DNA from 2 places in the Vibrio alginolyticus NBRC 15630 genome. Region 2 is predicted to be linked to the other one. Evidence: predicted binding sites of a transcription regulator. Region 2 holds the regulator's gene; the other holds the start of a gene.

Region 1 (4,703 bases), 400 kb from region 2:
CGGCAGTTGACTCATGTCTGATGGTTATCGATGCAGCGAAAGGTGTTGAGGACCGTACTCGTAAACTAATGGAAGTTACACGTCTACGTGACACGCCAATCGTAACCTTCATGAACAAACTTGACCGTGACGTTCGTGATCCAATGGAAGTATTGGATGAAGTAGAAAACGAATTGGGCATGATGTGTGCGCCAATCACATGGCCAATCGGCTGTGGTAAAGAGTTTAAAGGTGTTTACCACATTCACCGTGATGAAACGATTTTATACGAATCAGGTCACGGTCATGAGATTCAAGAAGTTCGAATCATCAAAGGTCTCGATAACCCAGAGCTTGATGAAAAAGTTGGTGCAGGCCTTGCGGAAAGTGTTCGAGAAGAGCTTGAGCTTGTTATGGGTGCTTGCCCTGAGTTTGATTTGGAAATGTTCTTAACAGGTGACCTGACGCCAGTTTACTTCGGTACTGCATTAGGTAACTTTGGTGTGGATCATATGCTAGACGGTCTAACTGAATGGGCTCCAGCGCCGAAAACTCGTCAAGCGGTTGAACGTGAAGTTGAAGCGACTGAAGAGAAGTTCTCTGGTTTCGTATTTAAGATCCAAGCGAATATGGACCCAAAACACCGCGACCGTATCGCATTCATGCGTATTGTATCGGGCACTTACACGCAAGGTATGAAGATGAACCACGTTCGTCTTGGCAAGCAAGTGAGTATCTCTGATGCAGTAACCTTTATGGCTGGTGACCGTGCACGTGCAGAACACGCTTACGCCGGTGACATCATTGGTCTACACAACCACGGCACTATTCAGATTGGTGATACCTTTACGCAAGGTGAATCACTGAAGTTCTCTGGTATTCCGAACTTCGCTCCGGAACTATTCCGTCGTATTCGCCTGAAAGATCCACTAAAGCAGAAGCAGCTTCTCAAAGGTTTGGTTCAGCTATCAGAAGAAGGTGCGGTACAGGTATTCCGTCCTCTACAGAACAACGATCTGATCGTTGGTGCCGTTGGTGTACTTCAGTTTGATGTTGTTGTGGCTCGTTTGAAGTCTGAGTATAACGTTGAAGCGATTTATGAAGGCATTAACGTTGCAACTGCGCGTTGGGTTGAGTGTGGTGATGCGAAGAAACTGGATGAGTTCCAACGCAAGAATCAAGCGAACTTAGCATTGGATGGTGGTGATAACCTAACGTATATCGCTCCAACAATGGTTAACTTAAACTTAGCGAAAGAGCGTTTTCCTGACGTTGATTTCCGTGCGACACGTGAGCACTAATTTGCGCGGTTAGGGTAAGCCGTAACGCAAGCTAGATTTTAAAACGCCCTTGGCTATAAACTTAGCCAAGGGCGTTTTTATATAAGGATAAGATATGAATTGGTTTAAACGTGGGCTAAAGCGTTACGACAACTGGTGTAAAGAGATGGGGTTAACTCCCGATCAGAAACGCAGTTGTGTCCCATATCGAAAAGACCCAGCCCATCAAACTGAAGAGAAGAGTGAAGCCCAACCATCCTCTGATTTTCTGCCCGCAGATACAGATAAAAAGCGTCAAGATGAAGCTCTTTGATACGCACTGCCACTTTGATTTTGATGTGTTTCAAGATGACTTTGCACATCAACTTGAGCTTGCTCAAACGCAAGGCGTCGCAAGAATTTTGATTCCTTCCGTCGGTCCGCAAAACTGGGCTCGTATTCAAACTTTGGTAGAGCAACATGCCAATTTGTATTATGCGCTCGGCTTTCATCCGTATTTTCTTGAAGATAACGTTGAGCAGTACCTTACAGAGCTAGAAGGCTATCTAAATCAAAAAGGGCAGCAGTGCGTGGCAATAGGAGAGTGTGGTTTAGATTTTGCCATTGATGTTGATCCACAGTTGCAAGAAAAGATACTTGAAGTTCAATTTGAGCTGGCTAGACGCTTCGAACTCCCAGTTATTTTACATAGCCGAAAAGCGCACAATCGCCTCATTCAAATGGTGAAAGCGGCGAATCTCCCTAGAGGTGGTGTGCTACACGCTTTTTCTGGGAGTTATCAGCAAGCCATGGAGTGGGTCAAATTAGGTTTTTTTATCGGTGTAGGAGGAACGATTACCTACCCAAGAGCCAAGAAAACACGCGACGCAATTCAAAAATTACCACTCGAAAACCTAGTAATCGAAACAGACGCACCAGATATGCCTATACTTGGATATCAAGGGGAGTCAAATCACCCAGCCAAACTCATTCACGTCTTTAATGAGCTCGTAGAGTTGCATAACGGCCGAAAGCAATCGATTGCCTCTCAACTGTGGAAAAATAGCAATTTTGCTTTCTCGATATGTGAATAAAATCTAAAGATGTGGTTTGAAATCGAAAACGTTTTCCTGCTTATTGTGAATTAACTCACAAAGCTGGTTGAATCAATCATGAATCTTATAGGAAAGTGTGAGGCTGGCATTACTTTAATTGATTCTGCATGAGTATAATTGCCCCCGCTTTATAGCTCCATTTTGTAACACGCCAATAAATAACTTATAAGGAAGTCATAAACTATGAGCCTGTTTATGAGCCTAATCGGTATGGTAGTGCTTCTTGCGATTGCAGTGGCATTTTCTAACAACCGAAAAGCTATCAACTTTAGAACTGTGGGTGGCGCATTCGCTATCCAATTCGCATTAGGTGCATTTGTTCTGTATGTACCTTGGGGCCGTGATCTACTAAACGGTTTCTCTTCAGGTGTTTCTAACGTTATCAACTACGGTAACGATGGTTCATCATTCCTGTTCGGTGGTCTTGTTTCTGACAAGATGTTCGAAGTATTCGGCGGCGGCGGTTTCATCTTCGCATTCCGTGTTCTTCCTACACTGATCTTCTTCTCTGCACTGATTTCAGTTCTTTACTACATTGGCGTTATGCAATGGGTTATCAAGATTCTTGGTGGCGCACTACAAAAAGCGCTAGGCACTTCGCGTGCGGAATCAATGTCAGCGGCAGCTAACATCTTCGTAGGTCAAACTGAGGCACCTCTAGTTGTTCGCCCATTCGTTCCAAAAATGACTCAATCAGAGCTATTCGCGGTAATGTGTGGTGGTCTAGCTTCTGTTGCTGGTGGTGTACTAGCTGGTTACGCATCTATGGGTGTTCCACTAGAGTACCTAGTTGCGGCATCATTCATGGCAGCACCAGGTGGTCTACTGTTCGCTAAAATCCTTCACCCAGAGACTGACCAGCCTCACGAAAGTATCGAAGAAGCGATGGACGGCGGTGACGACAAACCAGTTAACGTAATCGACGCAGCTGCGGGCGGTGCGGCTTCTGGTCTACAACTTGCGCTTAACGTAGGTGCAATGCTAATCGCATTCGTTGGTCTAATCGCGCTAATCAACGGTATGCTAGGTGGCATCGGTGGTTGGTTCGGCATGCCAGAACTAACACTAGAGCTAATCCTAGGTTACGCGTTCTCTCCACTAGCATTCCTAATCGGTGTTCCATGGGCAGAAGCTGTAACAGCTGGTTCATTCATCGGTCAGAAAATCGTAGTGAACGAATTCGTTGCTTACTTGAACTTCACACCATACCTAGGTGAAAACGCTCAAGTAATCGCGGCAACTGGTGAAGTAATGTCTGAGAAGACAACAGCTATCATCTCATTCGCACTATGTGGTTTCGCGAACCTTTCTTCTATCGCGATTCTACTTGGTGGTTTAGGTAGCCTTGCACCAAACCGTCGTAGTGACATCGCTCGCATGGGTGTTAAAGCAGTTCTTGCAGGTACGTTGTCTAACCTTATGGCAGCGACAATTGCAGGCTTCTGCTTAAGCCTTGCAGCACTATAATTAGAATCGGTTCTTAATATATAGACGCCGTTTTACATCATGCCCTGTAGCAAGAGATTGCTGCGGGGCATTTTTCGTTTTTCGGGCTCCAAAATTTCATCGGGTGTTTGCCTTAGTCGAGGTATTACGCAGTCAATGGAATAGGGGCTAGGAAATTTTGAGATACAAACCGTTTGCGCTCTATTTGGTGCTACAGTTTTGCGGTGAAACTCTATAATGTATTAATCACAGGATAGTGGTTAAGCTTGATTCTTAATCACGTAATGAATATTACATAATCGATGGGCAAATGAATTGCCCTGCAATATCAGATCTAATAGGCGTTTTGCTTTGTGATGTGATATTAAAGACACCGCAATCATAGATTGTTGTGCCATAGGCCAAACTGGTACTGTGCGGTGACAAGGATAGCAATTGGCATATGATAAATTTTCGCTGTATATGCCGAGTCTTCAGGGAACCAAGTCCGTTCATTAATAGACTGTTTAGCCATTTACTCACATTGTCTCGACTTGTTGATTATAGTTAAAGACGTGATGTAAGGCTGAGTAGTGAATTTTTTGAATATTGATCGGAGATAGAAATGAGCGATTTAAAAGCAGCAGCGCTACGTGCACTTAAACTTATGGACCTAACTACGTTGAATGACGATGACACTGATGCAAAAGTGATCTCACTATGTCATGACGCGAAAACAGCAGTAGGCAACACAGCTGCAATTTGTATTTACCCTCGCTTTATTCCTATTGCTAAGAAGACACTTCGTGAGCAAGGTACGCCAGAGGTTCGTATTGCAACAGTAACGAACTTCCCACATGGTAACGACGACATTGAAATCGCAGTTGCTGAAACAAAAGCGGCGGTTGCTTACGGTGCAGACGAA
Region 2 (4,703 bases):
GATCAAAAACCCGCATCTCCAAACGCTTTTGCCGCGTTTTATTCGCAAAAAAGCGTTATTTACGCCGATTTGGCAAACCCTCGATACATCCGATGGCGACTTTCTCGATCTCGCGTGGAGCGAGGACCCAACCCAAGAGCCTGCACAAAAAAAGCCGATTTTTGTTTTATTTCATGGGTTAGAGGGGTGCTTCTATAGCCCTTATGCCAATGGGTTAATGAATGCATTTGCTCAATCTGGATGGCTGTCGGTGATGATGCATTTTCGTGGCTGCAGCGGTAAACCAAACAAAAAAGCACGAGCTTACCATTCGGGTGAAGTGACGGATGCTCGTTACTTCCTAGAGCACCTTGAACAACGTTTTCCTGATCACCCCAAAGTTGCGGTTGGTATTTCTCTTGGCGGTAACATGTTGGCGAATTATTTAGCCCAATATAAAGACCACCCTATTTTGAATGCAGCGACTATTATCTCAGCGCCTTTAGACCTAGCAGCGTGTGCAAACCGTATTGAACAAGGCTTTTCGAAAGTGTATCGCCGTTACCTACTCTCTTCACTCAAACGCAACGCGTTGCAAAAACATCACTTGTTGCATGGCGAGCTCGCTTTGTCTTACAACTCAATAAAACGTGTCACACGATTGTATGAATTCGATGATTTGATCACGGCACCACTGCACGGCTTTAAAGACGCACAAGATTATTACGACCAATGCTCTGGCTTAAGTAAACTACAACAAATCACGCTACCGACACTGATCATCCATGCCAAAGACGATCCGTTCATGACCGACGATGTGATCCCGAAGTTTGTTCTGCCAGATAACATTGATTACCGTCTCTTTGAGCACGGCGGCCATGTTGGCTTCCTGACAGGAACGGCGTTAAAACCTAAGTTTTGGTTGGAGGAAGCGCTGCCTGCGTATTACGAAAGTATCGCCGCAGATTACCTTTCTGCTGTATCCAAGCAACGAACGCAGTAAACTAGCCGCTCATCATAAAAGTTAGAGGTATTTATGATCATTCCATGGCAAGACATTGCGCCGGAAACATTGGAAAACTTAATTCGTGAATTCGTCTTACGCGAAGGAACGGATTACGGAACCGTCGAGGTTTCTTTGCAAGACAAAATTGATCAAGTTAAAGCTCAATTGGAAAAAGGTGAAGCGGTTATCGTGTTCTCTGAGCTACACGAAACCGTCGATATTCAGCATAAAACAAAATTTTAGACCCTTCACATTTTACCGTATCCCACTCGATGACAAGGTATTGTTACGTGCTATAGTGGGATATCGACCGTGCAGTAGTAACTCTACTGCACATTACAGGTAAGTAATTTTCGACAAGGTTTGTCATGTCAGCTAAACACCCAATTATTGCGGTTACTGGTTCGTCCGGTGCCGGCACGACCACTACATCTGAAGCCTTCCGTAAAATGTTCAATATGATGAACGTTAAACCCGCATGGGTTGAAGGCGATAGCTTCCATCGCTTTACTCGCCCAGAAATGGACATCGAAATTCGCAAAGCCCGCGAGCAAGGTCGACACATTAGCTACTTTGGCCCACAAGCTAATGACTTCCCGGGATTAGAAGAGTTTTTCCGTAAGTTCGGGCATGACGGTACTGGCAGCGTGCGCCGTTATCTGCACACGTTTGACGAAGCGGTTCCCTACAATCAAATGCCAGGCACGTTTACACCGTGGCAAGACTTACCCGAAAACAGCGACGTGCTGTTTTATGAAGGGTTACATGGTGGCGTGGTCGATGGCGATGTTAATGTTGCTCAACATGTGGATTTCTTAATTGGCATGGTGCCGATTGTGAACTTAGAGTGGATCCAAAAATTCGTACGTGACACTCGCGATCGCGGCCATTCGCGTGAAGCGGTAATGGACTCAATCGTGCGATCCATGGACGATTACCTCAACTATATCACTCCGCAGTTTTCTCGTACTCACATCAACTTCCAGCGCGTACCGACCGTTGATACTTCCAACCCACTTAATGCAAAAGGCATCCCTAGTTTGGATGAGAGTTTTGTGGTGATTCGCCTACGCGGTATCAAGAATGTCGACTTCCCATATCTGCTGGCCATGATTGATGGCTCATTCATGTCACGCCACAACACGATTGTCGTACCCGGCGGTAAGATGAGCTTTGCAATGGAGCTCATAGTTCGGCCTATCCTACAACAGCTCATCGAAACAGGGAAAATTGGCTAAAAACCTGCCTGCGAAGATGTTTACTTTTCATACCGTGATCATGTGCACAGTTTTGCTTACAAAATCTCAATCATGGCACGATTAAAATCAAGAAATCGTTTTCGAAAAAGGATACTATTTCTTACCGAAACACAAGAGAGCTTGCAGCATATAAAAAGTGCTCTTATTCTAGTAGGCCTAATTCAGGCTTAGCTAAAATATGGATAGCGCAAGCGTACCCTGCAGAGGAAGTGAGATATTATGGTTCTAGGTAAACCTCAAACCGACCCAACATTAGAGTGGTTTCTTTCACACTGTCATATTCATAAGTACCCTTCAAAGAGCACGCTAATTCACGCGGGCGAAAAGGCAGAAACTTTGTACTACATCGTTAAAGGTTCTGTTGCGGTTCTTATCAAAGACGAAGAAGGTAAGGAGATGATCCTTTCTTACCTAAACCAAGGAGACTTTATTGGTGAACTTGGTCTATTCGAGGAAGACCAAGAGCGCACAGCTTGGGTTCGTGCTAAATCTCCTTGTGAAGTTGCTGAAATTTCTTTCAAGAAGTTCCGTCAGCTTATCCAAGTAAACCCAGACATCCTAATGCGTCTTTCTGCGCAGATGGCTCGTCGTCTTCAAGTAACTAGCCAAAAAGTGGGTGACCTGGCGTTCCTAGACGTAACTGGTCGTATCGCTCAGACGCTTCTGAACCTTGCAAAACAACCAGACGCAATGACTCACCCAGACGGCATGCAAATCAAGATCACTCGTCAAGAAATCGGTCAAATTGTTGGCTGTTCTCGTGAGACAGTAGGTCGTATTTTGAAGATGCTAGAAGAGCAGAACCTAATCTCTGCTCACGGTAAAACCATCGTGGTTTACGGTACTCGTTAATCTCAAACTAGAGTGACACGAACAAAATTATAAAAGCCACCAATGGCAACATTGGTGGCTTTTTATTTGCTCATGACCAAATGAGATAGGGTGCAGCGAACACTAATGAGTAAGCTTAACAGGTTAACCCTAAAACTTAGCCATTCGTACTTTCAAAGATTTTGTCAGCTGAAGCGGCCACGAAACCTGGGTACAAATCACCATTTTCCATCGGATAGCGCTTAGCAAATTCATAAAACCCGCCAGGGATAATTTCAGTGCCTTCGCTAAAACGAACCGCTACTTTATCTGCCATGGTCGATGACTGCTCTAGCAACACCTCAGGAGTGCCCTTCACTTCACCACCATTTTCATTAATGGTAAACCCAGCGGTACGCAGATGATCGTTTACCTGCTTCACTTCTTCATATTCATTGAGCTGGTTAACGCTCACCGTGAAGTGGTTTGCTCCGTAACCATGCGCCGCAAGCCAAGATGCGTACTCACTTTCTTTAGCCAACGTTTGGTAATCAGCAAAGCTTAAATCCCACAAGCGTCCACCATGTAAGAATGCGCTATCGTTCAGCTTGTCAGCATCGACTTGTGCCACCAAATTTTTCACAATCTCTTGTAGCTCAGACGAGCACTCTTCAACTTTTAGCTCACTAATAAATACTTTAGGTTTCTTCGGATCTGGGTGCTCATAGTGCTTAGCAACCAGCTTTTTGCTTTCGAAAACGTAATCACCACACGCCTTGTAACCAATAGCTACAAATGGCTTAGCTAGAGTTTCAATACCAAGAGGCGCGATATTGAAGGTACGTAAAGCTATATGATCATTAATCAGAGGCTCATCTTCTTGAAGCAGCTGATGCACTTTAGCCGCCGAAGGGCAAAGACGTTGAATGTAATCTTGCCATAGCGATTCAAATAACACATCGGGCGTCATAACGACTCCTTGTTACGAGATGTAGAGTTTAAAGGTAAGCGGAAGTTGGCTGCTCGTTCACAACAAAAGTTGTCCAGAATAATGAACGAGCAACCATCAACCTGTGACGGTAAATGCCAGTCAGTCAACACGCTTTTCCGAGTCTTTGCTCACTTTTCGTGTTCTGCCAACGATCACTACAACCCATACCTAAATGATGCGCCGGCAAGGTGAGCCGCAATGCATAGTTGCGACTCTATTATTAAATCTTATAGCGCTACACCTGGACTCAATGTTGCAGGCAAGACAGTTTCTTGACCTTCCATTGATGCCATTGGGTACGCACAGTAATCTGCTGCGTAGTAAGCGCTTGGACGCAAGTTACCCGACGCCCCCGGACCACCAAATGGTGCATCACCACTTGCACCCGTTAACTGGCGGTTGCGGTTCACGATGCCGGCACGAATGTGGTCCACGAAGTATTCCCACTCTTGGTCGTCGGTTGAAACCAAGCCAGCAGATAAACCAAAGCGCGTATCGTTTGCTAGCGCTACGGCTTTGTCTAATCCTTCGTAGCGCACCACTTGCAGAAGTGGGCCGAAGTATTCTTCATCTGGTAACTCAGCAATGTTCGTTACATCAATGATACCAGGAGAAACAAACGCCGCCTCTCCTGCTTTCGCTTCAATCAAGCTTTCAC

Evidence for each region. Region 2 encodes CRP, which controls carbon source genes, mostly activating them, when cyclic AMP is high. Its sites were predicted from a motif close to TGTGANNNNNNTCACA; they were not measured.
Region 1: the regulator CRP is predicted to act here: its motif matches at 2,377-2,392, upstream of N646_RS07360 (NupC/NupG family nucleoside CNT transporter).

The regions. Positions count from the first base shown of each region.
Region 1 is NC_022349.1:1,628,775-1,633,477, reverse strand. It holds gene prfC (peptide chain release factor 3) at 1-1,280, shown strand, start outside; gene N646_RS07370 (DUF5363 family protein) at 1,375-1,572, shown strand; gene N646_RS07365 (TatD family hydrolase) at 1,559-2,332, shown strand; gene N646_RS07360 (NupC/NupG family nucleoside CNT transporter) at 2,537-3,820, shown strand; gene N646_RS25060 (hypothetical protein) at 4,179-4,313, opposite strand; gene deoC (deoxyribose-phosphate aldolase) at 4,404-4,703, shown strand, end outside.
Region 2 is NC_022349.1:2,030,398-2,035,100, forward strand. It holds gene N646_RS09280 (hydrolase) at 1-982, shown strand, start outside; gene N646_RS09285 (YheU family protein) at 1,016-1,228, shown strand; gene N646_RS09290 (phosphoribulokinase) at 1,354-2,223, shown strand; gene crp (cAMP-activated global transcriptional regulator CRP) at 2,464-3,096, shown strand; gene N646_RS09300 (DUF1338 domain-containing protein) at 3,233-4,024, opposite strand; gene astD (succinylglutamate-semialdehyde dehydrogenase) at 4,273-4,703, opposite strand, start outside.